4 regions of the Streptomyces nidicola genome follow, and region 2 is predicted to be linked to each of the others. Evidence: riboswitches for the same ligand, from Rfam matches in the RefSeq annotation. Region 2 holds a riboswitch; each other region holds the start of a gene.
What was found. A riboswitch is a leader RNA that binds a small molecule or an ion and turns the genes downstream of it on or off. The one in region 2 is predicted to bind cobalamin.
Positions count from the first base shown of each region.

Region 1: another riboswitch for cobalamin. It lies ahead of metE (5-methyltetrahydropteroyltriglutamate--homocysteine S-methyltransferase); the one in region 2 lies ahead of ACOKM3_RS16315 (ribonucleoside-diphosphate reductase subunit alpha).
Region 3: another riboswitch for cobalamin. It lies ahead of ACOKM3_RS02575 (ABC transporter substrate-binding protein); the one in region 2 lies ahead of ACOKM3_RS16315 (ribonucleoside-diphosphate reductase subunit alpha).
Region 4: another riboswitch for cobalamin. It lies ahead of ACOKM3_RS31145 (cobalamin biosynthesis protein); the one in region 2 lies ahead of ACOKM3_RS16315 (ribonucleoside-diphosphate reductase subunit alpha).

Region 1 covers NZ_JBNBPI010000001.1:537,845-542,965, forward strand. The annotation lists gene ACOKM3_RS02545 (hypothetical protein) at 1-45, shown strand, start outside; gene ACOKM3_RS02550 (amidohydrolase family protein) at 64-1,254, opposite strand; gene ACOKM3_RS02555 ((2Fe-2S)-binding protein) at 1,320-2,048, opposite strand; cobalamin riboswitch at 2,200-2,397, shown strand; gene metE (5-methyltetrahydropteroyltriglutamate--homocysteine S-methyltransferase) at 2,574-4,907, shown strand; gene ACOKM3_RS02565 (PepSY-associated TM helix domain-containing protein) at 4,969-5,121, opposite strand, start outside.
Region 2 covers NZ_JBNBPI010000001.1:3,605,619-3,614,210, reverse strand. The annotation lists gene ACOKM3_RS16315 (ribonucleoside-diphosphate reductase subunit alpha) at 1-1,378, opposite strand, end outside; cobalamin riboswitch at 1,506-1,636, opposite strand; gene ACOKM3_RS16310 (GNAT family N-acetyltransferase) at 1,700-2,221, opposite strand; gene mctP (monocarboxylate uptake permease MctP) at 2,327-3,955, opposite strand; gene ACOKM3_RS16300 (DUF3311 domain-containing protein) at 3,952-4,218, opposite strand; gene ACOKM3_RS16295 (YbdD/YjiX family protein) at 4,345-4,548, opposite strand; gene ACOKM3_RS16290 (carbon starvation CstA family protein) at 4,517-6,679, opposite strand; gene ACOKM3_RS16285 (GntR family transcriptional regulator) at 6,809-7,573, opposite strand; gene ACOKM3_RS16280 (sugar ABC transporter substrate-binding protein) at 7,915-8,592, shown strand, end outside.
Region 3 covers NZ_JBNBPI010000001.1:544,316-552,907, forward strand. The annotation lists gene ACOKM3_RS02570 (hypothetical protein) at 128-832, opposite strand; cobalamin riboswitch at 931-1,072, shown strand; gene ACOKM3_RS02575 (ABC transporter substrate-binding protein) at 1,103-2,158, shown strand; gene ACOKM3_RS02580 (FecCD family ABC transporter permease) at 2,155-3,291, shown strand; gene ACOKM3_RS02585 (ABC transporter ATP-binding protein) at 3,288-4,079, shown strand; gene ACOKM3_RS02590 (haloacid dehalogenase type II) at 4,187-4,873, shown strand; gene ACOKM3_RS02595 (alpha/beta fold hydrolase) at 4,888-5,739, opposite strand; gene ACOKM3_RS02600 (amidohydrolase) at 5,903-7,186, shown strand; gene ACOKM3_RS02605 (DinB family protein) at 7,180-7,695, opposite strand; gene ACOKM3_RS02610 (glycosyltransferase family 4 protein) at 7,863-8,592, opposite strand, start outside.
Region 4 covers NZ_JBNBPI010000001.1:6,897,901-6,906,492, forward strand. The annotation lists gene cobO (cob(I)yrinic acid a,c-diamide adenosyltransferase) at 1-182, opposite strand, end outside; gene ACOKM3_RS31135 (putative cobaltochelatase) at 183-2,276, opposite strand; gene ACOKM3_RS31140 (cobyric acid synthase) at 2,418-3,926, opposite strand; gene ACOKM3_RS31145 (cobalamin biosynthesis protein) at 3,923-4,903, opposite strand; cobalamin riboswitch at 4,941-5,082, opposite strand; gene ACOKM3_RS31150 (hypothetical protein) at 5,162-5,383, opposite strand; gene ACOKM3_RS31155 (inorganic phosphate transporter) at 5,442-6,716, opposite strand; gene ACOKM3_RS31160 (lysozyme) at 6,922-7,671, opposite strand; gene ACOKM3_RS31165 (class II aldolase/adducin family protein) at 7,872-8,531, shown strand.

The sequences.
Region 1 (5,121 bases), 3.1 Mb from region 2:
CCACTGGCCCCGGGCGACGACCCTTGCGAGGGCCCCGGGAACTGAACAACTCCCCTGCCGCTGCTACGCGTTGTCCCCCGGCCCGTGCAGTCGGCCCGCCGCGATCACGGCCGCCACCGACCGCAGCGCCCCGAGGTCGGCGAGCGGGTCGCCGGTCACCACGAGGATGTCGGCGCTGTAGCCGGCAGTGAGCCGGCCGGTCGTCTCCTCAAGGCGCAGCGCGCGAGCGGCTTCCGTCGTGGCCATGGCGAGGACGCGGTCGTTGGGCAGGCCCAGGTGCTCGTAGAACGTGAGGCTGGAGGGCAGGCCGTCGAACCCGGCGCGCTGGACGCCCGCGTCGGTGCCCGCGATCAGCCGCGCACCGGCCTCGGCCATCCGACGCACCGCGCCGAACATGGCCTCGGCGCGCTCGGCGCCGAAGAACTTCGGCAGCATCCGCCAGTTCGGGCTGACCGTGGGGCAGACGTGGATGTTCCGCTGGACGATCTGGTCGAGCACGTCCTGGCGGACCTCGAATCCGTCGGCCGTCATCCAGGTGCAGTGCTCGATACTGTCGACGCCCGCCGCGACAGCGGCCGTGATGCCGTCGACGCCGTGCGCGTGCGCGGCGACCGGCAGCCCTGCGCCGTGTGCCTCGTCGACGAGCGCCGCCAACTCCGCCTCGGACAGCTCGGATTCCCAGCTCTTGGCTCCACCCTTGGTGAGGCCGCCGCCGGTCGCCATGACCTTGATGACTTCGGCGCCCGCCTCCACGTTGCGCCGAACCAGGCGCCGCAATTCGTCAGGGCCGGAGGCCTCGCCGCCGAGGAACCAGCAATGGCCACCGGGCGGAGTGACCGGCACCGTGGCCGGGACGACACGCGGGCCGACGGCCGCGCCCTCCTTGATGTCCCGGGCGAGACGCACCGCGAGGCCACCCCGGTCACCCAGATCTCGGACCGTCGTGACACCGACGCTCAGCAGCTGCTCCGCCCGACCCGCCATGGCGGCGAACAGCGCCTCGTCGCCCTGCTCCTGGAGCGTGGCGACGGGGTCGGGGCCCGCGTCGAAGCAGAGGTGCACGTGGGCATCGATCAGGCCGGGGAGCACGGTTCCGGCAGGAAAGTCGAGCCGAGGCTCATCGGGCCGCGCCCGGCGCTCGACCTCTTCGCGCGGGCCGACGCAGGCGATGACGCCCTCGCGTACGAGCACCGCGCCGTCGGCCAGGGCGTCACGATCGGGTCCGACCAGGACGTGCGCGGCGGTGATCAACATGAGGCGCGGCTCTCCTTCGTGTGTCTTGTCTTCATCGTCGTCCAGTCACTCCACCATCACCGCCATCACCGCACCAAACAGCAGTCTCCGCACTTGCCGCCGCCGGGCGCGCGGTAAAAGAGGCAACAGCTGCGTCGCCGGAACGACAGATCGGCTCCGGTGATCCGGCCCGTGCCCCGCAGTCGGCCCGTCTCCAGCAGTTCGCGTGTCAGACGCGTGAGATCCGTACGCAACTCGGGCCGCGACCTCAGTAGTTGGGCCGCCGAGCCGACGAGCGCCGACGCGGAATTACCGGCCAGCAGGCGCGGCGCCACCTTGGTGGTGAGGGCGTTCTCGACCGCCTCCAGGACGCCGTCCACCTGCTCGTGGACCGCGTCGGCGAGTGACGGGAGTTCCGCCGCGCGTCGGCCCTCGGGTCGGCGCAGCCGGATGGCCGAGCCCTCGCCCGACCACTCCACCGCGCTCATCGTCGGCACGATCCCGTGGACGAGCGCGCAGGCGAGGACCGGTGACCAAAGGCGGGCCGCGAGACCCAGGTGGGCGATGGAGACGCCGATACGGGGTTCGGGTGTGCGGTAGTGGTCGTTGACCGCCTGGGCCCGTTCGGCGAGCCCGGCGCGCACGAGCCGTGCGTCGGCGTCGACTTCAGCTTCAACTTCGGCTCCGGCTCCGGCTCCGGACGACCGCGTCGGGGCCGTGTCGAGGGCGAAGAATCCGCCGATCCGCGACACGTCGCGCAGCGCCTCGGCGACCTGTTCCGGCGCCACTTCCGTCTGCGCGAGCCGTTCGGGCATACCGCTTCCTCCCTCTCGCCGAGGAGTTCCGCACCGGTTCCTCGGGGCCGCCGTCGCCCGTGTTCGCGGCCATGATGCCATCCGGCGCCGAGCGGCCGGCGGGCCGGACGTTGTGGCGGCCGCCGGGCGCGGACCCGTAGGGTGAACGACGCAGCTGGTTCGCCCCGCCCGCCAGACGGGGCGTCGCAAGAGGGAACCCGGTGGGAATCCGGGACTGCCCCGCAGCGGTGAGTGGGAACGACCGCCGTCATACGCACTGGACTCCGGAACAGGGGTCCGGGAAGCGACGGTCACTAGGTGTCCGCCCTTTCGGGTGGGCGTGCCCGCGAGTCCGAAGACCTGCCGACTGCCCGCGCACGGACGAATCGTGCGCGGAGATCTCGGTGACCTCGAGGGCGGGTCGGCGTACACATACCGGCGGAAGGCCGCGCCTCGCAGCGCGCGGTCGCCGCCACGGTGGTGTCACTCCTTCGTGCCGCAGAAGCCTCCGGGATCCCAGGGATACGTCTCTCGAAGGAGATTTCCGTGACCACCAGGACCGCGATCACAAAGACCGCAGCCGCACGGGCCACCGTGTACGGCTACCCCCGCCAGGGCCCGAACCGCGAACTGAAGAAGGCGATCGAGGGCTACTGGAAGGGCCGCGTCGCCGCCGACACTCTCCGCTCCACCGCCGCCGAACTGCGCCGCGCCACCTGGCAGGACCTGGCCGCGTCCGGCATCGACGAGGTGCCGACCGGCGACTTCTCCTACTACGACCACGTCCTGGACACGACCATGATGGTCGGGGCGGTGCCCGAGCGCCACCGGGCCGCCGTCGCGGCGGACGCCCTGGACGGGTACTTCGCCATGGCCCGCGGCACCCAGGACGTCGCTCCGCTGGAGATGACCAAGTGGTTCGACACCAACTACCACTATCTGGTACCGGAGTTGGGTCCTGACACGGTGTTCACCGCCGATTCCGGCAAGCAGGTCGCAGAGCTGCGAGAAGCCCTCGGCCTGGGCCTTGACGGTCGTCCGGTGCTGGTCGGACCTGTCACCTATCTTCTCCTGTCGAAGCCCGCCCCGGGCGTGGCGGACGATTTCGATCCGCTCACCCTGCTGGACCGGCTGCTGCCCGTATACGCCGAGGTCCTCACCGACCTGCGCGCCTCGGGTGCCACCTGGGTGCAGCTCGACGAGCCCGCGCTGGTCCAGGACCGCACCCCGGCCGAGCTGAACGCCGCCGCCCGCGCCTACCGTGACCTCGGCGCCCTCGTCGACCGCCCGAAGCTCCTGGTCGCCTCGTACTTCGACCGGCTCGGCGAGGCCCTGCCGGTGCTCGCCAAGGCCCCCGTCGACGGCCTCGCCCTCGACTTCACCGGCTCCGCCGCCGCCAACCTCGACGAACTCGCCGCCGCCGGCGGCCTGCCCGGCAAGCGCCTCGTCGCCGGCGTGGTGGACGGCCGCAACGTCTGGGTCAACGACCTGGAGCGGTCCCTCGCCACGCTCGGCACCCTGCTCGGGCTCGCCGAGCGCGTCGACGTGGCCGCTTCCTGCTCGCTGTTGCACGTCCCGCTGGACGCGTCCGTGGAGCGGGACATCGAGCCGCAGATCCGGCGCTGGCTCGCCTTCGCCCGCCAGAAGACCACCGAGGTCGCCACCCTCGCCAAGGGCCTGACCCGGGGAACCGGCGTGGTCTCGGCCGAACTCGCTGCCAACCGCGCCGCGTTGAACTCGCGCGCCACCTCGCCCATCACGCGCGATCCGGCGGTGCGGAGGCGCGCCGCCGCCGTCACCGAGGACGACGGGCGCCGCTCGCAGCCGTACACCGAGCGGACCGCCGCCCAGCGGGCCCTCCTGAACCTGCCGCTGCTGCCGACCACGACCATCGGCTCGTTCCCGCAGACCGGCGAACTCCGCGCCGCCCGAGCCGACTTGAGGGCCGGACGCATCGACACCGCGGGGTACGAGGACCGCATCAGGAACGAGATCCGTGAGGTCGTCTCCTTCCAGGAGAAGGCCGGCATCGACGTGCTCGTGCACGGCGAGCCCGAGCGCAACGACATGGTCCAGTACTTCGCCGAGCAGCTCACCGGCTACCTGGCGACCCAGCACGGCTGGGTCCAGTCGTACGGCACCCGCTACGTCCGCCCGCCGGTCCTCGCGGGTGACATCTCCCGCCCCGAGCCGATGACCGTGCGCTGGGCGACGTACGCCCAGTCGCTCTCCGACCGCCCCGTCAAGGGCATGCTCACGGGTCCCGTCACCATGCTCGCCTGGTCCTTCGTCCGCGACGACCAGCCACTTGGTGACACCGCCCGACAGGTGGCCCTCGCCCTGCGCGACGAGGTCAACGACCTTGAGGCGAACGGCACTTCGGTCATCCAGGTCGACGAGCCCGCGCTGCGCGAGACGCTCCCGTTGCGCGCCACCGACCACGCGGCCTACCTCGCCTGGGCCACCGAGGCGTTCCGCCTCACCACCTGCGGCGTCCGGCCTGACACGCAGATCCACACGCACATGTGCTACGCCGAGTTCGGTGACATCGTGCAGGCCATCGACGACCTCGACGCCGACGTCATCAGTCTGGAGGCCGCCCGTTCCCACATGCGGGTCGCCCACGAGCTCGCCGCTCACGGCTACCCGCGCGAAGCCGGTCCGGGCGTGTACGACATCCACTCGCCGCGCGTTCCGAGCGTCGACGAGGCGGTCGCCCTGCTGCGTACGGGACTTGAGGCCATCCCGGCCGAGCGGCTGTGGGTCAACCCGGACTGCGGGCTGAAGACCCGCGGCTGGCCGGAGACCCGCGCCTCCCTGGAACACCTGGTTGCCGCCGCACGCACGGTCCGTGAGGAGCTCGGGCGGACCGCACCCTGATGCGCGGTCCTGCCCCTGGTGCACCTGTCGGCACCAGGGGCAGGGCGCGCACCGGCTCACATCAGGCGGTGGGCGCGTACGTGCGCTTTCCCCGCCGGTACGCGATCTCGCCGAGCGCGATGTCGCAGAGCATGAACGCCGCGAGCGGGACGCCGAGCAGCGGCACGAAGTAGCCGAGCAGCGCGATCACCGCCATCAACGGCACCAGGACGTA
Region 2 (8,592 bases):
CGTCCACGAAGGCGCCCAGGTTCACCGACCCCAGGTTGCAGACGGCCGTCTCCCCGTCGTCCGTCACCTCCAGGATCTCCGTGCAGAGGTTGGAGGAGTGGACCGTGTGGCCGGGCTCAGCCGTCTGGTTGGCGGTGCGGTTGGCGGCGTCCTTGAAGGTCAGCCAGCCGTTGCCGGTCTGCGCGAGGGTGCGCATCATGCGGCCGTACAGATCGCGGGCGGGGATGGTCCGCTGGGGCTTCCCGTCGGCCTCGGCCTTGCGGTACGCGGCGTCGAACTCCTCGCCCCACAGGTCGACCAGCTCGGGCACGTCGGCCGGCGAGAACAGCGACCACGGCTGGTCCGCGTTCACCCGGCGCATGAACTCGTCGGGGATCCAGTGCGCGAGGTTCAGGTTGTGGGTGCGGCGCGCGTCCTCACCGGTGTTGTCGCGCAGCTCCAGGAACTCCTCGATGTCGGAGTGCCAGGTCTCCAGGTAGACCGCGGCGGCGCCCTTGCGGCGGCCTCCCTGGTTCACGGCGGCGACCGAGGCGTCCAGCGTCTTCAGGAACGGGACGATGCCGTTGGAGTGCCCGTTCGTGCCGCGGATCAGCGAACCGCGGCTGCGGATGCGGGAGAACGAGAGGCCGATGCCGCCCGCGTGCTTCGAGAGGCGGGCGACCTGGTGGTACCGGTCGTAGATCGAGTCGAGCTCGTCGAGCGGGGAGTCGAGCAGGTAGCAGCTCGACATCTGGGGGTGGCGGGTGCCGGAGTTGAAGAGCGTGGGGGAGGAGGGCAGGTAGTCGAGGCGGCTCATCAGGCCGTAGAGAGCGGCCACTTCGTCCAGCGCGCGGACGCTGTCGTCCTCGGCGAGGCCGCAGGCCACGCGCAGCATGAAGTGCTGCGGGGTCTCGATGACGTGCCGGGTGATCGGGTGGCGCAGCAGGTAGCGGCTGTGCAGGGTGCGCAGGCCGAAGTAGCCGAAGCGGTCGTCGCCCGCGATGTCGATCAGCGCGTCGAGGCGCGCCGCGTGCACCCGGACGAACTCGGCCGTACGGTCCGCGATCAGGCCCTCGCGGTGGCCGACCGCGACCGACTCCGTGAAGGACGTGACGCCCTGCGAGGCGGCCTCCGCGGCGATGGAGCGGGTGAGCAGGCGGGCGGCGAGCCGGGAGTAGGCGGGGTCCTCGGAGATCAGACCGGCCGCGGCCTCGGTGGCGAGATCGCGCAGCTCGGCCTCATCGGCCCGCGCCGAACGGCCGCGCAGCGCGGCGGCCGCGATCCGGCCGGGATCGGCGTCGGGGAGTTCGGCGGTCAGCTCGGTCAGGGTGCGCAGCAGTGCGGCACCCGGGCCGTCCTGGGGCGTGGCTGAGACCGGTTCGGCGGGCGCGATGGTCACGTGGAGGCTCTCCCTCGCTCGGCTCGAGGCCTGCGGGGAGGAGGTGGCAGCGCGGGCGCGCACGGGCGGGCCCTCGTCCACCGGCCCTTTCCGCGAGGCCCGGACGTCGTCGACGCCCGGGCCGGTCGGCTCGGGCGTACCGTCGACAGGTCATCGGACTCACGCGGGCGTTTTTGTACGCCTACGTACACCGTTGCGGGACAGTTCCGGATTCGCACCGGATTCCCCTGTGGTGACAGCGAGAGCGAGCATACATGTTGTGTCGGGCTTTCGCGTCAGCCCCATATGTTGTGTCGGCGTCGCGCCGGGGTGCCCGTGCCCTCAGCCCGCCGATGCCTCCGCCGCCCCCGCCGCCAGCCTCAACTCGTACGCCCGCAGCAGCACTTCCGGGATCGGGGACCAGTCGCGGTCCGGGATCCGGGTGAAGCCGAGGCGCTCGTAGAGGCGGTGCGAGGCGGTCGCGAGCGGCTGGGTGCAGAGCACCACCGCCGATTTGCCGGCCGTGCGGGCCCGGTCGATCACGGCCCGCACGAGCGCCTCGCCGACGCCCTTCCCGCGCGCCTCGACGGCGACCGCCAGCATGCGGAACTCGGCCTCCGAGGGGCGTGCGATCTCCGCGTACGAGTGCTTGTGCGAGGGGACGTAGGTGACGCCGCCGACGACCCGGCCGTCGGGGTCCTCGGCGACGAGCACCTCGGCCTGCCGCGCGCGTTTCTCGACGTCGCGCAGTTCGGCGGCGTACCAGTCGTCCTCGCCGAACGCGAGCAGCCCACTGCCCAGGTAGGCGCGGGCACTCAACTCGCCGAGCGCGGCGTACTCATCGGGGCGCACAGTTCTGATCACGACGCCATGGTTACGCGACCCCCGGCCGTGGCCGCAACGTCTTCCCGGAAATGTGTCGGGCCCCTCCGCAAGCGGAGGGACCCGAGACGCGTGCGTACGCGGTGCCTAGTGACCGGAGCCCGCGCCGACCGTCGGCAGGTCGACCTGGACGCCCTTGTCGCCCGCGTCGGCCGTGTAGTCCTCGCGGGACGTCTCGTCGACGCCGTCCGGGGCCTTGAACGCCTTGAGGACGAAGGTTCCGACCACGGTCACCACGATGTTCAGGACGAACGCCGTGAGGCCGATGTAGCCGATCTCACCGATGCCGGGGATCTCCGCCGAGGAGCCGCCGAAGTGCGCCTGCGTCGGCGACGCGACGCCGTACGCGGCGAGCGTGCCGTACACCATGCCGACCGCCCAGCCGGCGAGCAGCGCCCACCGGTGGAACCAGCGCGTGAACAGGCCGCCGACCAGCGCGGGCATCGTCTGGAGGATCCAGATGCCGCCGAGCAGCTGGAAGTTGATCGCGACGGTCTTGTCCATGGTGAGGACGAAGGCCAGCGCGCCCACCTTCACGAGCAGCGAGACCAGCTTGGAGACCTTGGTCTCCTGCGCGGGCGTCGCGTCCGGCTTGATGAAGTCCTTGTAGATGTTGCGCGTGAACAGGTTCGCGGCGGCGATGGACATGATGGCCGCGGGGACCAGCGCGCCGATGCCGATGGCGGCGAACGCGACGCCCGTGAACCAGTCCGGGAACATGTTCTCGAACAGCTGCGGGATCGCCAACTGCCCGTTCTGCACCTTGATCCCTGCCGCGATCGCCATGAACCCGAGCAGTCCGAGCAGGCCCAGCATCAGCGAGTACAGCGGCAGGATCGTGGTGTTGCGGCGGATCACGTTGCGGCTCTTGGAGGAGAGGGTCGCCGTGATCGAGTGCGGGTACATGAAGAGCGCCAGGGCGGAACCGAGCGCGAGCGTCGCGTACGTCCACGTACCCGAGGAGCCCGGTGCTAGCCCGGCGACCGGTTTGCCCGCTGCTTCGTTGGCCGCGTCGAACTTGTCGTTCGCCGCCGAGAAGATGTGCTCGAACCCGCCGAGCTTGATCGGGATGTAGATGATGGCGACCGCGATCACGAGGTAGATCAGGCCGTCCTTGACGAACGCGATCAGCGCGGGCGCGCGCAGGCCCGAGGAGTACGTGTACGCGGCCAGCACGCCGAAGGCGAGCAGCAGCGGCAGGTCCTTGATGAACCAGTTGGTGTTCTCGCCGCCGCCGACGCCCATCACGTCGAGAACGGCCTGGATGCCGACCAGTTGGAGCGCGATGTACGGCATCGTGGCGAGGATGCCGGTGATCGCGACCGCGAGCGAGAGGCCCTTCGAGCCGAAGCGGCCGCGCACGAAGTCGGACGTGGTCACGTACCCGTGCTTGTGCGAGACCGACCACAGGCGCGGCAGGAAGGTGAAGATCAGCGGGTACACGAGGATCGTGTACGGCACGGCGAAGAAGCCGGAGGCGCCGGCCGCGTAGATCGCCGCGGGTACGGCGACGAAGGTGTACGCCGTGTAGAGGTCGCCGCCCAGCAGGAACCAGGTGACCCAGGTGCCGAACGAGCGGCCGCCCAGGCCCCATTCGTCGAGCGAGGCCTCGTTTTCGGCCTTCCGCCAGCGCGCCGCGAGGAAGCCCATGACCGTGACGGCCACGAAGAAGAAGATGAAGACGGTGAGCGCGACACCGTTGACGCCGCCGTTCACGCCTGGCCTCCAGCCGACTGAGCAGACTTACGGGCACGCTGATCGCGCTGCCACAGCTTGTACGCGATCATCGTGAGCGCGGTCGAGATGAGCACCCAGAGCATCTGGTACCAGTAGAAGAACGGGACGCCGATGAGCGTCGGTTCGATCTTTGCGTAGGAGCTGACCCAGAGCATCGCGACGAACGGTGCGACCAGACACAGTGCAATGATCACGCGCACCGGCGTGATCACCGGTTGTTTCACTTCAGGCGCATCGGACATTCGCGGTTCCGTTCCCCTCGCTCATCAGAGATCCCACTTATCTCACGTTTAACGCCCGGGAAATCTAAGCGAGAGTCTTGATCTATGGAACCCCTGTCCGGATAACGGACCCGTTCGGGGGCCGCCTCAGCAGCAGCGGAACCCCTGCCGTGGATCCGATTCCTGGCGGTCCGTCCGCATGCGTTCGAACTCGCGCCGGGACGGCACGGACGCGCCCGGGTGGGTCTCCCCGAGGTGCGTCACGTACCGCTCGTACGCGCTCTCGTCCGTCAACTCGCGGACGAACCACCGCACATACCTAGCCACCCGTAGAACTGCCGACGCCGGCATCGCGCGCCTCCGCCTTCTCCTCCTGTGTGGGGACGAGCCCGGCCGGTGCCACCAGCGTGGACTCGACGTACGGAGCCTCGCTCAGCTTGGACGACTGGGGGTTCCGCACGTGCTTCACGCATACCCGCAGCGCGTCGAGGACCACCACGACGATGAGGAGGGCGAGCGCGGCCGAAAGGACGCCGTCCACCGTGGAGTTGGTGACCACGGTGTGCATGTCGTCCATGGTCTTGGCGGGCGGCAGGATCTTTCCGGCGTCGATGGCGTCCTGGTAGTTCGAGCGCTGCTGGAAGAAGCCGACGCGCGGGTCGGACGAGAACACCTTCTGCCAGCTGGCGGTCAGCGTCACGACGGTGTCCCAGACCAGCGGGATCCCGGTGATCCAGGCCCACTTGAGCCGCCCCGACTTCACGAGCAGCGTCGTGCAGACGGCGAGGGCGACGGCGGCGAGCAGCTGGTTGGAGATGCCGAAGATCGGGAAGAGCTGGTTGATCCCGCCGAGCGGCTCGTGCACGCCGACCCACAGGAAGTAGCCCCACAGGCCGACGACGACGGCGCTGGTGATCAGCAGCCCCGGCTTCCAACTGATGTTCTTGAACGGCTTGTAGACGTTGCCGAGCATGTCCTGGAGCATGAACCGGCCCACGCGCGTGCCCGCGTCGAGCGCGGTCAGGATGAACAGCGCCTCGAACATGATCGCGAAGTGGTACCAGAAGGCGCGCAGTCCGCCCCCGGTCACCTGCGAGAAGATCTCCGAGACGCCGACGGCGAGCGTCGGCGCGCCGCCCGTACGGGACAGCAGGCTCGACTCCTCGACGTTCTTCGCGGCCTGCGCGAGCTCCGCAGGCGAGATCGAGTACCCGAAGCCCGCCACGGCCTGCGACGCGGACTGCACGCTGTCGCCGATGACTCCGGCGGGCGCGTTCATCGCGAAGTAGAGCCCGGGGTCGATGATGCTCGCGGCGACGAGCGCCATCACGGCCACGGACGACTCCATCAGCATGGAGCCGTAGCCGATCATCCGGACCTGCGTCTCCTTCTGGATCATCTTCGGCGTCGTGCCGGAGGAGATCAGCGCGTGGAATCCGGAGAGCGCGCCGCACGCGATGGTGATGAAGACGAAGGGGAAGAGCGAGCCCGCGAAGACCGGGCCGTCGCCGCGCGAGGCGAAGTCGGTGACCGCGTCCATCTTCAGCGTCGGCAGCGCGACCACGACGCCGATGGCGAGCAGCGCGATGGTGCCGAGCTTCATGAACGTGGACAGATAGTCGCGCGGCGCGAGCAGCATCCACACCGGAAGCACCGAGGCGACGAAGCCGTAGATCACCATCCAGATCACGAGCGTCGAGGGCGCGAGCGTGAAGGTGTCGGCCCACGAGGACTCGGCGACCCAGCGGCCCGCGATGAGCGCGATCAGCAGCAGCGCGACCCCGATGAGCGACACCTCGGACACCCGTCCGGGGCGCAGCACCCGCAGATAGAAGCCCATGAGCAGCGCGATCGGGATGGTCATCGCGATGGAGAAGGTGCCCCACGGCGACGAGGCGAGCGCGTTCACCACGACCAGGGCGAGCACCCCGAGCAGGATGATCATGATGGCGAAGGCGGCGACCAGGGCGGCGGCGCCGCCGAACGGGCCGATCTCCTCGCGTGCCATCTGGCCGAGCGAACGCCCGTCGCGCCGCGTCGAGAAGAACAGCACGACCATGTCCTGGACGGCGCCCGCGAAGATCACGCCGACGATGATCCAGATGGTGCCCGGCAGGTACCCCATCTGCGCCGCGAGCACGGGACCGACCAGCGGTCCCGCCCCCGCGATGGCCGCGAAGTGGTGCCCGAGCAGCACGCGCCGGTCGGTGGGGTGGAAGTCCATGCCGTTGTTGAGCCGCTCGGCGGGCGTGGCGCGTTTCCCGTCGACCTTCAGCACCTTGTGCGCGATGAACTTCGCGTAGAAGCGGTAGGCGATGGCGTACGACCCGAGGGCGGCGGCCACCATCCACGCGGCGGAGACGTTCTCGCCGCGGGAGAGCGCGAGTACGGACCAGCCGGCCGCGCCCACGAGGGCGACGACGGTCCACAGGATCACGGTCTTAGGAGAAGCGGTACGCACTGGTGGGTCCTCCCCGTCCATGCGACGACGGGAGGACCGTAAGCCAGAAATGTGATCTGCGCTACACCGCGTGCGGGAAAGCGTCTACTCCGTTATCCGGCACGGGAGTTGGGGCTCTTTCGGGGGTCGGTCGGTGGGGCGCTTGAGGGGTCAGTCGGTGGGCCGCTTGAGTCGTGCCACGAACTTGTACCGGTCGCCCCGGTACACCGAGCGCACCCACTCCACCGGCTGTCCCGAACCGTCGATCGAGTGGCGGGAGAGCATCAGCATCGGCAGGCCGACGTCCGTGCCGAGCAGCCCCGCCTCGCGCGGCGTCGCGAGGGAGGTCTCGATGGTCTCCTCGGCCTCGGCGAGGTGCACGTCGTAGACCTCGGCGAGCGCCGTGTAGAGGGACGTGTACTTGGCGAGGCTGCGGCGCAGCGCCGGGAAGCGCTTCGCCGACAGGTGCGTGGTCTCGATGGCCATCGGCTCGCCGCTCGCGAGGCGGAGCCGCTCGATGCGCAGGACCCGGCCGCCGGCGGCGATGTCGAGGAGCTGCGCGAGGGTCTCGTCGGCGGTGACGTAGCCGATGTCGAGCAGCTGCGAGGTCGGCTCCAGGCCCTGGGCCCGCATGTCCTCGGTGTACGAGGTGAGTTGGAGCGCCTGGGAGACCTTGGGCTTGGCGACGAAGGTGCCCTTGCCCTGGATCCGTTCGAGACGGCCCTCGACGACGAGCTCCTGGAGCGCCTGGCGGACCGTGGTGCGGGAGGTGTCGAACTCGGAGGCGAGCGTGCGCTCGGGCGGGACGGGGGTGCCGGGCGGCAGCGTCTCCGTCATGTCGAGCAGGTGCTTCTTGAGGCGGTAGTACTTGGGCACGCGTGCGGTGCGGACGGGCGCCCCGCCCTCGTTCTCCGCACTGCTGACGTCGGTGCTCATGCTCCGCCTTCCCGGCTCCGGTGCCCACGCGACTCCGTGACCCCTCCTTATACCGCCCGGTGGCCGTCTGGTCTAGTCCACCCGCCGAGGGTGTCCGCAGGTGGTCAACGCCCTTGCCCTGCTTGGCGGATGCGGCCCGGGTGTCGTTCCGATAACGGACGCGGGGACGTCTCTCGGCCACCCTTGACAGCCCAATTGGTCTGGGCCAAGCTCCCCGTACTGGTCTACACCATTAAAGATCAGGTCCCAGTCCCATCAGCCGGATCCGCGTACGCAGACGTGTGCTTGCCGTATGTCATCGCTGTGGGTGGGGGGTTGCAGGGTTCCCTGAGGAGGGTGACATGAACCGCAAGCTCATAGCGGCCGTCGGCGTCGCGGCGATGATGTCCGCGGTCGCGGCGTGTGGGAGTGACAGCGGCAGCGATGCCGGCAAGGACCCGAAGGACCGCACCGGCGACGTCTCGGTCTGGCTGATGGTCGACGCGCAGAGCACCTGGCCCGGCCTGGTCAAGGACGTCAACGCGCAGTTCAAGAAGAAGTACCCGAAGGTCAAGGTCAACGTCTCGTACCAGCAGTGGGCGGACAAGGCCAAGAAGCTCGACACCGCCCTGGGCGGCGACAAGTTCCCGGACGTCGTCGAGCTCGGCAACACCGAGACCATGCAGTACATCCTCAACGGGGCGCTCGCCGAGATCGACCCGAAGAAGTACGACAACAGCGACTCCTGGATCAAGGGCCTCAAGGACACCTGTTCCTTCGAGGGCAAGATGTACTGCGTCCCGTACTACTCCAGCGCGCGCGTCGCCATCTACAACAAGGACCTGCTGAAGTCGGCCACCGGCTCCGACAAGCTGCCCACCGACGAGACCGCGTTCCTCAAGGCGATGGACAAGGAGACGGCGAAGCAGGGCGCGAAGGACAAGCGCTTCTCCTCCCTGTACCTGCCGGGCCGCTACTGGTACGCCGCCATGTCCTACGTCCAGGCGTACGGCGGCAGCATCGCCTCGTACGACGACGCC
Region 3 (8,592 bases), 3.1 Mb from region 2:
TCCGGGCGCGGGCCGTTCGGCCCTGGGCACATCCGGATCCGGTGCGTTGCATGGGGACTCGGCCGCGCGGGTGTGCGCACGGCCGATGCCCGAGGGTGCGGCGCAGCCTCGGGTGAACCGGCTGTCGTCAGGCGACAGCGTCCCCTGCGGGCGGGCCCCTGGAGGTGATCGTGTCGGCGAGGAGGAGGTCACGGGGCGTACGGTCGCGCCGCGTGCGGCGGACCTGGACGCGCGGCCGGTGCGGCGGAGCGGGAAGGCGGAGCGGGAGCCTCAAGGGCGCGACGATCCGCCCGACGAAGGACCTCGCGATGCGGAACGCGGCCTGCTCGCCGTACGCGAGCCAGAGTCCGCTCAGCACGGCAGCCAGGAGGTGGGCCACGAGCATGCCGGACGGTGACATGCCGCCCATGTCATGACCGTGCGATTCCATCTCGGGCATGTCCGCCATGCCGGCCATGCCATGCATGCCACTCATGCCGCCCATGGGGTCGGCCGGCATGGAAGCCGTGGGCACACGGCACAGCACCTGGTCCAGCCACCGGCCCGCGACGGAACCGCCGGACGCCGCCGGGTGCGCGAAGACCTGCGCCCACGAGAAGAAGAGATGAAGTGCCGCCTGTGCGGCCACGGCAAGACCCACGACCGGCAGGAGCCCACGCTCACGCCCGGCCGGCACACAAGCCGCCCCACCGATGACCACGAGGCCTGCGGCCAACGCCCACCAAGGCACGGTGTCACCGGACATGAGCGTGTGCGCGAGTGCTGTGAGCAGCACGCAGACGGCCGCGAACACCGCGGCCCGTCCGGCGCGGGCATCCCAGCCTGTAGTCATGGCGGTCCATCTTGGCATCCGTCGACCGGTGATCACCGGCAGGTGGTCAACTCCCCCACCGTCCGCCCGCTTTTGCTTCACCTTTGCCTTTCGCCCACCACTGCGTACTATCGCCTGGTCATCGCCGCGACGGGAGACAGGAAGCCGGTGCGAATCCGGCACGGTCCCGCCACTGTGACCGGGCAGCGCGAGCCAGCGCTGCGCGGGAGTCAGGTCACTGACCCGTCGCGGGCTTATTCCGAGGAGCGCGGACTCCGTAGGAGGCTTCACGTGTACGACGGTCCATGCCGTCCCCCTTCCCTTTCCCTCCCCCGGGTGCGACGACGGCGTGTCGTCGTGCGCTTCGGGGCCACCCTCGCCGCGCTGTCGGCGACGGTGCTCGCCGCCGGCTGCGGCCCGTCCGGGTCGGCCGCCGAACGCGCCGGCGGCCCGCAGTCGTCGATCACCAAGGGCTTTCCCGTCACCATCGACGACTGCGGCGTCAGGACGACGTACGAGAAGCCGCCTTCGCGCGTGGTGACCATCCATCAGCACCCCGTCGAACTCATGCTCTCCCTCGGCCTGAAGGACCGCATGGTCGGCACGGCGTTCCCCGACTCGGCCGTCCTGCCGAGCCTGCGCAAGGACTACGCGTCGGTTCCGAAGCTGTCGGCGAGGGCGCCCTCGTTCGAGAAGGTCCTCGAAGCCGAACCCGACTTCGTCTACGGCGGCTACTCCAGCGCATTCGCCGAGAAGGAGGGCCGTTCACGCAAGGCGTTCGCCGACGCGGGCATCGACACGTACCTCAACCGCGAGTACTGCGGCGAGAAGAACGTGACCATGCGGGACACCTACGCCGAGATACGCACCATCGGCAAGATCTTCGGGGTCCCCGACCGCGCCGACGCCCTCGTCTCCGACCTCCGCCACCGGGTCGAGAAGGCGAGCGCCGCCGTCCAAGACGAACCGGACGTCCCCGTGTTCGTGTACGACAGCGGAGACAAGTCCGCCTTCACCGCGGGCGGCAGAAGCCTGGGCACGCACCTGATCCACGAGGCGGGCGGCCGCAATGTCTTCGCCGATCTGGACGATGTGTTCGGCGACGTCTCCTGGGAGCAGGTGGTCGACCGGGGGCCCGAGGCCATCGCGATCTACGACTACGCGGGCGACAAGAGCGTGGAGCAGAAGAAGCGGTACCTGCTCTCGCAGCCCGCGCTCGCGGACGTCCCCGCCATCAAGCACAAGCGGTTCGTCGTGCTGCCGTTGACCGCGACCCTGGTGGGTGTCCGGTCGGCGTACGCGGTGGAGGGTCTGGCGCGCGGACTGCACCCGGAGAGCTTCAAGTGACGGCGTCCGTCGTGGGCGACAAGGAACCGGTCGACCAACGACCAGGTGGCAGACAGTCAACTGGCGCGCGTCGACGGCACGTTGGGCAGGGAGCGAGACTCACCGCCACCCTGTTCCTGCTCACCGCACTGCTCGTCGTCTCCCTCACGGCCGGACTCGCCATCGGCTCGGTGCACGTGCCGCCCGGTGAGGTGTGGGGCATCGTGACGCACGCGCTCGGCGCCGACTGGTGGGGGGACGCGGACTGGTCGCGGGCGCGGGAGACGATCGTGCTCGACGTGCGCGCGCCGCGTGTCCTGCTCGGCGCGACGACCGGGGCCGGACTCGCGGTCGTCGGCACCGCTCTGCAGGCGCTGGTACGCAATCCGCTCGCCGAGCCGTACCTTCTCGGCGTCTCCTCCGGTGCCTCGCTCGGCGCGGTCGCGGTCCTCGTGTTCGGGGTCGGTGTGTTCGGGGCGATGTCGCTGTCGGCGGCGGCGTTCGCGGGCGCGCTCGGCGCACTCGTCCTCGTCTACGCCACCGCACGCACCGGCGGCCGCATCACGTCCGGTCGCCTGATCCTGTCCGGTGTGGCGGTCGCGTCGATCCTCAGCGCGCTGCTCAACCTGCTGCTGCTCACCACGGACCGCGGCAACGAGGCACGTACGGTCCTCGCCTGGACGCTGGGCGGCCTCGGCGGGGTGTCCTGGAACTCGCTGTGGCTGCCGGGTCTTGCCCTGCTGCTCGGGATCGGCGTCCTCATGGTGCAGGCGCCGAACCTGAACCTGCTGCTCGCGGGCGAGGAGGCCGCCACGACGATGGGCCTGGACGTGGCCCGCTTCCGCGCCCGCATGTTCGTCCTGGTCTCGCTCGTCACCGGTGTGCTGGTCGCGGCGGCCGGGCCGATCGGCTTCGTCGGCCTGATGCTGCCGCACATCGTGCGCCTGCTCGTCGGCGGCGACCACCGGCGCGTGCTGCCGACGGCCGCGCTCGGCGGGGCGGTCTTCCTCGTGTGGGCGGACATCGCGGCGCGGACGGTCGCCGCGCCCATGGAGATCCCGGTCGGTGTGCTGACGGCGCTGTGCGGAGGGCCGTTCTTCCTGTGGCTGATGCGACGGGACGCGCGGCGCAGGAACGCGAGAGGTGTCGGATGACGGCGGCCGATCTTCACGTCGAGGGTGTCACGCTCACCGCGGGCGCCCGGCGGCTCGTCGACGACGTCTCGCTGACCGCCCGCCCGGGCGAGACCATCGGCCTCGTCGGCCCCAACGGCAGCGGCAAGTCCACGCTGCTGCGGGCCGTGTACCGGGTACTGCGCCCGGACACGGGCACGGTGCGGGTGGACGGCGCCGACGCGTGGGCGCTTCCGGTACGCCGGCTGGCCCGAACCGTCGCCGCAGTCGTGCAGGACGCCGGAGCCGACGTGGACCTGACGGTGGGCGAGGTCGTCGCGATGGGCCGCGCCCCGCACAAGCGCCTGCTGGCGGGCGACACCGCCGAGGACGCCGACCTGATCGAGGCGGCACTCGCCTCCGTGGACGCCGCCGACCTCGCCCACCGCCCCTTCGACCACCTCTCCGGCGGCGAACGCCAACGCGTCCTCATCGCACGGGCCCTCGCCCAGCAACCGTCGCTTCTCGTCCTGGACGAACCCACCAACCACCTCGACATCCGCCACCAGTTGGAGATCCTCTCGGCCCTGCGCCGCCTGCCCACCACGGTGCTGGTCGCCCTCCACGACCTCAACCTGGCCGCCCACTACTGCGACCGCCTGTACGTACTCCGAGCCGGCGAGGTCGTCGCCGCGGGCCCACCGGGCGACGTCCTCACACCACGGCTCCTCTCCGAGGTCTACGAGGTGTCCGCCGAGGTCGCCGTCCACCCGCGCACGCGTCGGCCGCAGGTGACGTATCTGCCGGACGACGAAGGAGGTTCTCGATAGGGCGGTCCGTGCGATTCGGGAATCCCGGGAGATGCCGGAGGCGTTCGGTCAATAACCCGTCCCTCGCCCCTGCTTCGTCCGGGAGACCCTCGCCCATGTCGGATCTCATGTCAGAGCCACAGATCGATGCCCTCGTGTTCGACGTGCTGGGCACGCTCGTCGACGAGCCCGCCGGGATCCGCGCCGGCATTCGTCGCCTCGCCCCAGCCATCGGCGACCCCGACGTCGAGAAGCTCCTGGCGCTGTGGCAGCAGCACATCGAGCGCGAGCAGCAGAGCGTGCTCGACGGCGGGCGGCCCCACCTCGCGAGCGACGCCCTCGATCTGGAGGCCGCCCGGCTCGTCGCCGATGCCGCCGGGGTCGACGATCCGGCCGCGGTGGCGGAGTTGGCCCTGACGGGGCGCAGGCTCCCGCCGTGGCCGGACACGGTGGCAGGACTCGCCCGGCTCGCCGAGCGGTACCCGTTGATCGGGCTGTCCAACGCGAGCCGGACGGCGCTCCTCGGCCTCAACTCCCACGCCGGACTGCGCTGGCACCAGGCGCTGTCCGCCGAGGACGCCCGTTCCTACAAGCCGGACCCGGCCGTCTACCGACTGGCCGTCGCCGTCTCCGGACGACCGCCGGAGCGGCTCCTGATGGTCGCCGCCCACGCCTGGGACCTGCGGGCGGCGCAGGCTCTCGGTTTGCGCACGGCCTACGTCGCCCGTCCCGTCGGCGACCCGCCCGCCCCCTCGGACCGGTTCGACCTGTACGCCGACGATCTGGCCGGGCTCGCCGCCCTGATCGGGGCGTGACGGCAGGACCGTATTCAGGTGCGCGGCAGGAAGCCGGCGATGTGCGCCGCCACGACGTCGGGGACGAGTGACGGCGCGAAGTGCATCTGGCCGGGGAGCGTCGTGTACGTGACCCGGGGCAGCGCCGTCGCGAGCCGGTCGAGGGTCTCCGGCATCGGCTGCCAGGTGTCGGCGCCCCGCATCAGCAGGGTCGGGACGGTGACGTCGGTCCAGCGGTCCACGCCCGCCGAGTCGGCGATCAGCGATTCGAGGTCGCGGCACCAGCCGTGCGCCTCGTCGGGCTCGGCGTCTCGTTCAGTGTCCGGCTCGGTGCCGTCGGACTCGCCCGCGTCCATCATGTCCAGGAGTGCCGCCGGGATGCGGGCCACCTTCTCGGCGAGCAGCCGGTCGGCGCGCCGCTGCTCGCCCTTCGCGGTCAGCTGCTCGAACTCCTCCAGTACGGGCGCCAGTTCGTCGCCCACCGCGAACAGTGGCGGCTCCCACAGCACCAGTGAGCGGACCGGCAGGCCGGACGCCGCCGCGTGCAGGGCGACGTTGGCGCCGTAGGACATGCCGACCACGTGCACGGGGCGGCCGATCTCGGTGATGAGTGCGTCGAGATCCGCCACTTCGTCGGCGAAGCTCTTGGGTGAGCGGCCCGGCCCGCTCGGGGCGTAGCCGCGGCGCACGGGAGTCCACACCTCGTAGCGGTCCGCGAGGAGTTCGGCCACCGGCTCCCAGGAGTGCAGCCCGCCGCCGGAGCAGTGGACCATGACCACCGGCGGTCCCGAACCGAACTGACGGTAGGCGATCGCCGTACCGTCCCTGGACTCGACTGACGCAACAGGCCCGAAGGGGGACTCGGGTGACTCGAACTCGCTCGGCATGGCAGGACCGTCGCACGCCGAGTCGGGAGCGGTCCATCCAATTTCGCCCCTCGCGAGACGGGCGGCGGCGGCAGGTGGGCGCGGCGACACGGCCCGGCGCCGGATCTCCCGCCGCCCCCGTGGGTGACACTGAACCGACCAGACGGAGCAGAGAGGTTGGATCATGACTCAGGCGGTTGTCGCAGGGCTCGAGAAGATCCGGGGCGACCTGGCCGATCTCTACCGGGACCTGCACGAACACCCGGAGCTGTCACTGCAGGAGACGCGCTCGGCCGAGCTGCTCGCGGGTCGTCTGCGGGCCGCCGGTGTCGACGAGGTCGTAGAAAACGTCGGCACGACCGGCGTGGTCGGGGTCGTGCGCAACGGCGAAGGCCCCGTGGTCATGCTGCGCGCCGACTTCGACGCGCTGCCGGTGGAGGAGAAGACCGGACTGCCCTACGCCAGCGTCGCCCGCGGTGTGGACCACGAGGGCAAGGACGTGCCGGTGATGCACGCGTGCGGGCACGACATGCACGCGGCCTGCCTGGCCGGGGCGGCGGCCCTGCTGACCGGCGCGCGCGACCAGTGGAGCGGCACGTTGCTGCTGGTCTTCCAGCCCGCGGAGGAGCTCGGGTGCGGCGCCCGCGGCATGGTCGACGACGGTCTTTTCGAACGCTTCCCCACGCCGGAGGTCGTGCTGGGCCAGCATGTGGGACCGCTGCCCGCCGGGTTCATCGGCCATGGCAGCGGTCCGGTGATGGCCGCTTCGGACTCCCTCGATGTCACCCTGCACGGTCGCGGCGGGCACGGTTCCCGCCCGGAGGCCGCCATCGACCCGGTCCTGATGGCCGCCCATGTGGTGACCCGGCTGCAAGGTGTCGTCGCCCGCGAGGTGCCTCCGTCCGAGACGGCGGTCGTCACGGTGGGCCGCATGCAGGCCGGCACCAAGGACAACATCATTCCCGACGACGCGGAGCTGGGCATCAACATCCGCTCCACCACGGCGTCCACCCGCGAGCTCCTCCGTTCGGCGACCGAACGCGTCGTGCGGGCCGAGGCCGTGGCCGCAGGCGCCACGCGCGAGCCCGACCTCGCCTGGACCGGGAGCGTTCCCGCCCTCGTCAGCGACCCGGATGCCACCGCCACCACGCTGGCCGCGTTCGCCGGCCACTTCGGCGAGCAGCGGATCATCCCCATGCCGCCGGTCAACGCCAGCGAGGACGTGGGGGTGTTCGGCGAGGCGATCGGAGTGCCGACCGTCTTCTGGTTCTGGGGCGGCCTCGACACCGAGACCGTTCTGGCCGCACTGCGCGACGGCAAGCTCGACGACCTGCCGGCCAACCACTCCCCGCACTTCGCCCCAGAGATCGAGCCGACACTGAGCACCGGCGTGGAGGCGCTCACCGTCGCCGCGCTGACCTGGCTGGGCGCCAAGGAGGGTCAGCCGGGCACCGGGGCCGGTCAGTAGTACCCCTTCGACCCGTCGATCAGTTCCCGCACGATGTCCGCATGGCCTGCGTGCCGTCCGGTCTCCTCGATGAGGTGGATGAGCATCCAGCGCAGGTCGATCTTGCCGTCGCCGTACTTGGGGTGGCGGCCCGTGTCGTCGAGGGAGGCCGTGGCCACGATCTCGTTGCTGCGGGCGCACTGGGACTCGTAGGCGACCAGCAGTTGCTCGAGGGTGATGCCTTCGGTGCGCCAGTCGTCGTCCTCGTCCGACTCGCCGAAGGACGGGTTCACCGACTCGTCGCCGCCGAGGAACAGCACCTCCAGCCAGGTGTGTTCGACCCAGCGCATATGGCTGATGAGACCGGCCATCGTCATCGCGGGCGATGTCGGGACGACGCTGCGGCGCGCGTCCTCCTCGCTCAGTCCTTCGCACTTCCACCGCAGGATCTGTCGCTGGAGGTCCAGCCAGCCGATGAGCGCCGTGCGCTCGTCGGCCTGGAACGGAGGGCGTTCGAGTGAAGGGGCCATGCCCACGGACGCTAGCGTGCCCGGTCCCCGGATGTCTGCGGGTTTTCGGCCGGAGCGGACGAGCACCGTGTGCATGTAACACCCACCGGTCGCTCGGCGCTGTCTCAGGCAGGGGCTCCTCGGCAGTCGGCGGCCGAGGGGCCCCACGGTCATGGGTGCGGGGCGGGTCAGGGCAGCCGGGGCCGCGCGGCGCGCGGGGAGCCGGTGCGGCGGCGTCCGCCGTGTGGTGTGCCGTCGGCGCCGCGCACGGAACGGACCTTCCTGCGGGCCCAGTTGGCCGATCGCGCGCTGAACCGCCGCCAGGCGCGGGCGCGCCGGGAGGCACGTAGCTCCTCGAAGAGGGTGTCGTAGCGCGCCACGACGAGCTCGGGGTCGTAGCGGTGCGCGGATTCCTGGGCGGCCGTACTCATCTCCTTGCGACCCACATCGTCACCGATCAGGTCGAGCATCGCCGCGGCGAGCGCACGCGCGTCACCGACCGGGACGAGCCGCCCGTCGACGCCGTCCGTAATGATCTCGCCGGGTCCCAGCGGCGCGTCCGTGGAGACGACGGGGACCCCGCAGCGCATCGCCTCGACCAGCGTCATCCCGAAGGACTCCGCGTCCGAGGCGCTCACCACGATCGAGGCCCGCGCGAACTCCGGCTCGATCGGCGCGATCGCACCCATCAACCGGGCCCGGCCGCCGAGCCCGAGGTCGGCGACCAGCTCGCGCAGCCGCTGCTCCTCTCCCCCGGCGCCGTAGATCCGCAGCTCCCAGCCCGGTGCCCGCTCCGACACCTCGGCGAAGGCCTCGAGGAGCAGGTCGTAGCGCTTGCCCGCCGCGAGTCTGCCCGCGGCCGCGATGACCTTCGACGTGCCGTCCGAGGGCGGCACGGGGAACGACGGCACGATGTTC
Region 4 (8,592 bases), 3.3 Mb from region 2:
GACTTGACGAACTGGAATACCCCGATCGGCCAGCCCTGGTTCCAGGCGCGCAGCGCGAGCCCGAACGCGGCCGTCGACTTGCCCTTGCCGATGCCGGTGTGCACGAACACCAGCGGGCGGTTGCGACGCTGACGTGTCGTCAGCCCGTCGTTCGGTACGACACTCGGCTGTCCCTGCGGCATTTAAGCGGCCCTCCTGATGGTGTTCTGCGTTCCAGTGACGTCCTTCACGAGCCCGGCGATCGAATCCGCCCGCAGCTCGTCCAATGTGACGGCGGTGCCGCCCAGCCGGCCCGCGAGTTCGGTGGCGAGCCCGAGCCGCACCATGCCGGTCTCGCAGTCCACGACGACGCTCGCCGTCCCCTCGGCCGCGTGCAGCCCGGCCGCGCGGCCCGCCAGCTGCACGGGCTCGGGGCCGCCGGTGGCCCGCCCGTCGGTCACGACGACCATCAGCGGCCGCCGCGCCGGATCCCGCAGTCGCTCCACGCGCAGCACCTCGTGCGCCTTGAGGAGTCCGGCCGCCAGCGGGGTGCGCCCGCCGGTCGGCAGCGACTCGAGGCGGCTCGCCGCCGCGTCCACGCTCGACGTGGGCGGCAGGGCGACCTCGGCCGCCGACTTCCGGAAGGTCACGAGCCCCACCTTGTCGCGCCGCTGGTACGCGTCCAGCAGCAGCGAAAGCACGGCGCCCTTCACGGCGGTCATCCGCTGCCGCGCCGCCATCGACCCCGAGGCGTCGACCACGAACAGGACGAGGTTCCCCTCGCGCCCCTCGCGGGTCGCCTGGCGCAGGTCGTCGCGGCGCACGACGAGCCCCCGCCCCGCACGGCCGCGCGCCCGCTGGTGCGGGGCGGCGGCCTGCACGGTCGCCGCCAGGTGCAGCTTCGTCAGGGCGCCGCGGGGCCGCGTCGCGCCGGTGGTGCGCCCGTGCTCGGTACGCGCGCGGGACCGCCGCCCCGCGGCGCCTTCACCCAGTCCCGGGACGCTCAGCATCTTCGTACGAAAGGGCTCGCCGGCCGCCACGGGCTTCTGCTCGGGGGCCCCGCCACCGGACGCGGGGGCGGCGGCGGGCTCCTCGGGGGAGTCCTCCCGGCCGTCACCGGCCGGAGCGTCGCCCTGCGGGTTCGGCGTGTCCTGGGTCTCCTGCGGGGCGTCGTGCGGCCCGTCCTGCGGCGGCACGCCACCACCGGGGCCACCACCGTCGGGCCCCCCGTCGGGATCGTCGTCCCCGTCTCCGTCGCCCTCGGAGTTCCCCTCGGGCTCGTCCTCGGGCGCGAACTCGTCCAGGGTCTCGTCGAGCTTGTCCTCGTCGAGTCCCGGCGCGTCGAAGGGGTTCCGGCGCCTGCGGTGCGGGAGCGCGAGCAGTGCGGCCTGCCGCACGTCCTCCGCGAGCACATCGGTGCGCCCCGCCCAGGCGGCGAGCGCGGTGGCCGTGCGCGCCATCACGATGTCGGCGCGCATGCCGTCCACCTCGAAGGCCGCGCACGTCGCCGCGATCTGCGTCAACGCCCGGTCGCCGAGCCGTACTTGGGGCAGCAGCTCACGCGCGGCGACGATCCTGGCCCGCACCTCGGCCTCGTCCTCGGCCCACCGCCCGGCGAACTCCTCCGGGTGGTCGTCATAGGCGAGCCGCCGCTTGACGACCTCCACCCGCTGCTCCGGCTCACGCGAAGCCGCGACCTCCACGGTGAGCCCGAACCGGTCGAGCAACTGCGGCCGCAGCTCGCCCTCTTCGGGATTCATCGTCCCTACGAGAAGGAACCGTGCGGCATGCCGCACGGACACACCCTCACGCTCTACGTAAGAGGCCCCCATGGCAGCAGCATCGAGCAGCAGGTCGACCAAGTGGTCATGCAGCAGATTGACTTCATCCACATAGAGAATCCCGCGATGGGCGTCGGCGAGCAGCCCCGGCTCGAAGGCCTTCACGCCCTCGGAGAGCGCCCGCTCGATGTCGAGCGCGCCCACGAGCCGGTCCTCGGAGGCACCGACGGGCAACTCGACCATGCGCGCACCGCGTTGAGCACCGGGCGTCTCGGCGTGCGGCCCGTCCGGGCACTGCGGATCGGGCGCCGCCGGATCACACGAGAACCGACACCCGGCGACGACATCGACATCCGGCATCAACGCGGAAAGCGCCCGCACGGCGGTGGACTTGGCAGTCCCCTTCTCCCCACGCACGAGCACACCGCCGACGGCGGGAGACACGGCATTGAGCAACAGGGCAAGCCGCAGATCATCCTGCCCGACAACGGCGGTGAACGGGTACGGCGTAGTCATCGACCCTCCAGAGAGACGAACAGCTTTAGGGGAGTGGAGGCATTTCAGGGGCGCGGGGAACTGCGCAATCTTTTTTTGGGGGGGGCAAGGGGGCGCAGCCCCCAGGGACGGGACGGGAAGGGGCGGCGGGGGCGACTCCCATCACGGCGCCCCGGGCGGCACAAACGGCAACCCCCCAGGCGCACCCCCCTCGATCAACCGCCACAACGCATCCGTATCGGCATGCCGCTCGATCAGATCCCCGAGCCGATCAAGCTGCTCCTCCCGCAACGCCTCGAACGACGTGTCCGCCGCCGGCACGAACCGCCGCCCGGCCCCCGCCGCAACCTCCCGCAGGAACGCCCTCCGAAACCCGTCCGCCTCCAGCGACCCGTGCCAATGCGTCCCCCACACGGACCCCACCCGGCACCCGTCGAGGAACGCCTCGCCACCCCGCACATCGGCGACCCCGTGATGGATCTCGTACCCCTCGACGTGTTCCCCGAGCGCCTCCCCGACCGGCCGCGCCAGCGTCTTCTCGGCCTCGAACCGCACCCGCACGGGAAGCAGCCCGAGCCCGTCCACGACCCCGGCCCGCGACTCGACCTCGTCGTCGATGGACTCACCCAGCAACTGGAAGCCACCACAAATACCGAGCACCGGCCGCCCCTCGGCGGCCCGCCGCTTCAAAGCCTCCGCAAGCCCACGCTCACGCAACCACTCAAGCGCCTTCACGGTCCCCCGCGTCCCCGGCACCACGACCAGATCCGCGTCGACGAGCTCCTCGGCCCGGTCGACGAACCGCACGACGACGCCGGGCTCGGCGGCCAGCGCGTCCACATCGGTGAAGTTCGACATCAGCGGCACCGCACACACGGCGACCCGCAGCACGTCCTCGCCCACGGGCGGCGCCACGACCGATTCCCGTACGGCGCCCCGCAGGGACACCCGGAGCCCGTCCTCCTCGTCGATCCCGAGCCCGTGCTGGAACGGCAGGACGCCATAAGTGTCGCGCCCCGTAAGGGACTTGAGCATGTCGAGCCCCGGCTCCAGCAGGCTCACGTCACCCCGGAACTTGTTCACCAGATACCCGGCAAGGAGCTCCTGATCCTCAGGAGCCAGCAGCGCAGTCGTCCCGAAGAAGGACGCGAACACCCCACCCCGATCGATGTCCCCCACGACAAGCACCGGCAGCCGCGCCGCCCGCGCGAGCCCCATGTTCACGATGTCGGTCCGCCGCAGATTGATCTCGGCGGGCGACCCCGCGCCCTCGCAGATCACGGCGTCATGGGTGGCCCGCAGCTCCTCCAGGCACCCCACCACGGTGTCGAGCAGGGCAGCCTGCCGCCCTCCGTGGTAACCGCGCGCACTCAGCTCGCCCACGGGCTTGCCCATGAGCACGACCTGGCTGCTGCGGTCACTGCCGGGCTTGAGCAGCACCGGATTCATCAGCGCGCTCGGCTCGGCCCGCGCGGCCTGCGCCTGCATGGCCTGCGCCCGGCCGATCTCGGCGCCCTCCCTGGTCACGAACGAGTTCAGGGACATGTTCTGCCCCTTGAACGGCGCGACCTTCACGCCCTGGCGCGCCAGCCACCGGCAGATCCCGGCGGTGACGACGCTCTTGCCCGCGTCGGAGGTGGTCCCCGCGACGAGCAGTCCGCCGCCCGTCATCGTCGCCCCCGCGCTCGTATCCGTCGCGCACCCACACAGACTCGCGCACCCACACAGACTCCCAACGCCAACAGAGACACCCGCCGCGACAAGCGCACGGCCCGATCCACATCACGCACCTCGACCGCCCGCCCCGGCGCGTTCAGCACCGGCCGGTGCTCGACCCGGCCGCCGTACGCCAAGGTCCCGCCGAGCCGCACCCCGAGCGCCCCCGCGAAGGAGGACTCGACGACACCGGCGTTCGGGCTCGGATGCCGCCCGGCGTCCGCCCGCCACGCGTCCAGCGCCTCCCGGGGGCGGCCACCGGCGAGGACGGCGAGCGCACCCGTCAGCCGGGCCCCCGGCCAGCCGGCCACGTCGTCGAGGCGGGCCGAGGCCCAGCCGAACCGCCGGTACTTCGCGGACTTGTGCCCGACCATCGCGTCGAGCGTGTTCACGGCGCGGAAGGCCACCAGGCCCGGAACCCCGCCGAGCGCGCCCCACACGAGCGCGCCCACGACGGCGTCGGAGGTGTTCTCGGCGACGGACTCGACGACGCCGCGGGCGATCCCGTCGGCGTCGAGCCCCTGCGGATCACGGCCGCACAGCCGGGGCAGCAGCTCCCGCGCGCGCTCCACGTCACCGGCCTCAAGGGCGGCCCCTACGCCGCGTGCCTCCCGGCCCAGCGAGGTCCCGCCGACGACGGCCCAGGTGGCGGCGGCCGTCAACGCGACGGAGGCGGCGGGGGAGCGGCGTACGGCACGGGAGGCGACGGCGGCGAGAGCGGCGGCGCCACCGGCACACACCACGGTGTGCAGGGCGCCCGCGCCACGGTGGTCCCGCCACAGACGGCGCTCGACGGCCGCGGCGGCGCGCCCGAATCCGGCGACGGGGTGCCCACGGCGCGGATCGCCGAGAAGAAGGTCGGCGAAGATTCCGGCGGCGGCACCGCACGCGTACACGCGCTCGTGCCGCCAGGTGCCGCGCGGGGCGAGCATGGCGGTAGGTGTCCTCACTCAGGGTGTCCACGCCCTGGTTCGACGAGACCGGCAGCGAGAGTTCCTGGCTCGCCCCTTTCGAGAAGGGGGCTCACAGTGGCGGGACCGCGCCGGATTCGCACCGGCTTCCTCAACTGCTGCCGTATATGGCGGGGGAAGTCCACCACGCTCCGAGTTGGCACGTCAACTTGCTGTTGATCACGCAAGCGGGGTGCGGGACGTCGCACGTCCCGCACCCCGCTCACGCAGACCTGGGTGTCAGGCCACGATCAGATAGATCCCGTAGGCCACAGCCGCCGCGCACAGTGCGAAGCAGGCGTACGCCCCGGACGTCGCGACCGCCGCCGAGCCACCGTCACGCGCCGCCGACTCCCGCTTGGAGAGGCCCACGATGCCGAGGGTGAACAGGCCGACGAGGGCCACGGTGACGACGAGAGAGACACCGAAGACGGAGCCGAGGGCCGCCCAGTCGATCTTCATTCCTGCCCTGCTTCCTTCTGAACTACGGCGCTGACTACGGCGCTGACTACGGCGCTGACTACAGCGTGGCGCCGGCGGGGCGCGCGGGGTCGTTCACCGCACCGGCCTTCGGCCGGTCGGCGACCTTCGCCTCGGACTCGACCGTCTCGATCGTGCCCACCGGCGGCGGGGAGACCGAGGCGATCGCGGTCGTCACGACGCCCGGGGCCTCCTGCGCGGGGGCGGTGTGCGGCGCGTCCGCCGTGACGTTGGTGTGGTCGATGGAGTTGCGGCGCGACAGCTTCCAGATGACCGCCGAGCCGGTCACGAGCAGCGCGGCGGTGAGGCCGATGCCCCACGGGCCCTGCTTGGTCAGGAACTCGGCGCCCGCGCCCACCAGGCCCGCGGCCGGCAGGGTCAGGCCCCACGCCACGAACATCCGGGTGGCGGTGGACCAGTGGACGACGCCGCCCTTGCGGCCGAGGCCGGCGCCCATCACACCGCCGGAGCAGACCTGCGTGGTGGAGAGGGAGAAGCCCAGGTGCGAGGAGGCGAGGATCGCGGTCGCCGCACTGGTCTGCGCAGCGAAGCCCTGCTGCGGCGCGAGCTCGGTGAGGCCCTTGCCCATGGTGCGGATGATGCGCCAGCCGCCCAGGTAGGTGCCGAGCGCGATCGCCAGACCGGCCGAGACGATGACCCACAGCGGCGGGTCCGCGTCGTGCCCGAGGACACCGCCGGTGATCAGGGCGAGGGTGATGATGCCCATCGTCTTCTGCGCGTCGTTCGTGCCGTGCGCGAGGGAGACGAGACCGGCGGAGGCGATCTGCCCGGCGCGGTAGCCCTTGGCGGTCGCCTTCTGGTCCGTCTTCTTGCTGATGCGGTACGTGAGGCGGGTGGCCAGCATCGAGGCGATGCCGGCGACGAGCGGCGCGGCCACCGCGGGCAGCAGCACCTTGGTGACGACCGTGCCGCCGTTGACCGAGGACCAGCCCATCGACATGACCGCGGCGCCGATGAGGCCACCGAACAGGGCGTGCGAGGAGCTGGACGGCAGGCCGAGCAGCCAGGTCAGCAGATTCCAGAGGATGGCGCCTACCAGCGCCGCGAAGATGACCTCTGTCTTGAGGCCGTCCTCGTTGATGATGCCGCCGGAGATCGTCTTCGCGACTTCGACGGAGAGGAACGCTCCGACGAGGTTCAGCACGGCGGACATGGCCACCGCCGTCTTCGGCTTGAGAGCGCCTGTCGAGATGGTCGTCGCCATCGCGTTGGCGGTGTCGTGGAAACCGTTGGTGAAATCAAAGACCAGCGCGGTAACGATCACGATCGCTAGGAGCAGCGTGATGTGTTCCATTTACCCAGGCTTCGGTTGGACGTCAGTGGTTCTTTGGAACGTAAAGAGCCCGGGTGAACGGAAGATGAACTGGGCCGGGCGCCCCGGTGACCCGATCCGGAGGGGCCTTGTTCGGCTTGTCGCGAGGCGGCGCCGCCCGTTCCGGTTCGAGGACGCCACGGCCCCGGAACCAGGGGCTCCGGGGACCTTCGGCCAGGCCTTTCGACTACCCCCTCGCGAACCGCTTGAGCTGGGCCATCGAGCCGTTGAAGAGATTCTGATCACCCGGCAGCCGGCCGCTGTCGGCGTACTGCCAGAACGTCCAGTAGTTCCAGCCTGCCGGAAGTGCGCCGGCGCGCTCGTCGTACCGGGCGAGCCACAACGCGTGGTTGGCGGCGAAGGCCCCGCTGTTGCCGGTGCACTGCTTCCACCATCGCGCGTTGGTGTAGATGACCGGACGGCGCCCGGTCCTGCGGACGACCTCGTTGCTGAAGGAGCTGATCCAGGACACCAGCGTCGACTTCCGCAGCCCGTAGCAGGGGTGCTTGCCCTTGCCGTACGGGTTGTACTCGATGTCGAGCGCGGGCGGCAGCGTCCAGCCGTCGCGCCGCCAGGCCCCGCCGTTGCGCACGAAGTACGAGGCCTGCGCCTTGCCCGAGGACTTCTGCGGCAGCGCGAAGTGGTAGGCGCCGCGGATGATGCCCGCGTTGCGGGCGCCCTTGTACTGCCGGGAGAAGTAGGGGCTTCGGTAGTTCGTCGACTCGGTCGCCTTGACGTAGACGAACCGGGCGCCCTTGTTCTTCGCCTTCTGCCAGTTCACGTTCTTCTGGTGCGACGAGACGTCGTGCCCGCGCGGCTTGCCCGCGCCCTGGGCCGGAAGCTCCGCGAGCAGGGTGGCGCCGATGGTCAGTGCGGCGACGGACGTGAGCGCGGCGGCGCGGTGGCGACGCCGGGACGCTGTGCGGCTGCGAGCCATGGTTACCCCCGAAAGTGACGACGTGCATGACAAATCCCCAGGGAACTCCCAGAGAGTAGCGAGAGATCATCAATTACCCGGTCAAGGTCGGCCAAATAACATGGGAGGGTGATCAATCCCCATATGGGGTATTCCGGAGGGTCGGGCTCCGCGTTCATCCGCTCCGGCCGCCGCGCCGGGCGGCTGGCAGGATGCGCGCCATGACACAGCTTCAGGAACTCGACGAGGCATGGCAGGAACTGGTGCTGACGGCCCGTCGGACGGTGGCCGACGGCCTGGTCGTCGGGACCTCGGGCAATGTCTCGGTACGCGTGGGCGACACGGTTCTCGTCACCCCGACCGGCGTCCCGTACGAGGATCTCCGCCCGGACGAGCTCCTCGCCTTCGGCCTCGACGGCGAACGGCGGGCCGGCACCCTGAAGCCGACCAGCGAGCTCCCCATGCACCTCGCCGTCTACCGGCACACCGACGCCCGCGCCGTCGTGCACACCCACGCCGTGCACGCCACCGCGGTCTCCACGCTCGTGGCCGAGCTCCCGCCCGTGCACTACATGACGGCGGCGCTCGGCGGCCCCGTCCGTGTCGCCCCCTATGCCACGTACGGAACACAGGAGTTGGCCGAGAACATGCTGCGCGCGCTCGCCGGGCGCACAGGTTGCCTACTCCAGAACCACGGCGCCCTCACATACGGAGACACCCTCGCCGCTGCCTACGACCGCACCGCCCAGCTTGAGTGGATGTGCCGCCTGTGGCTCACCGCCCACTCCGTCCCCGGCCTGACCCCGTCGCTGCTGACCGAGGAGCAGCTGCGCGAGGTGGGGGAGCGGCTGAGCGGGTACGGGCAGCAGGGCGCGCGATGACCGGTCCGCGCCGTTCGCGTCACCCGTAGCCGTCGCCCCACTGGCCGGGGCGGGCGCGGGC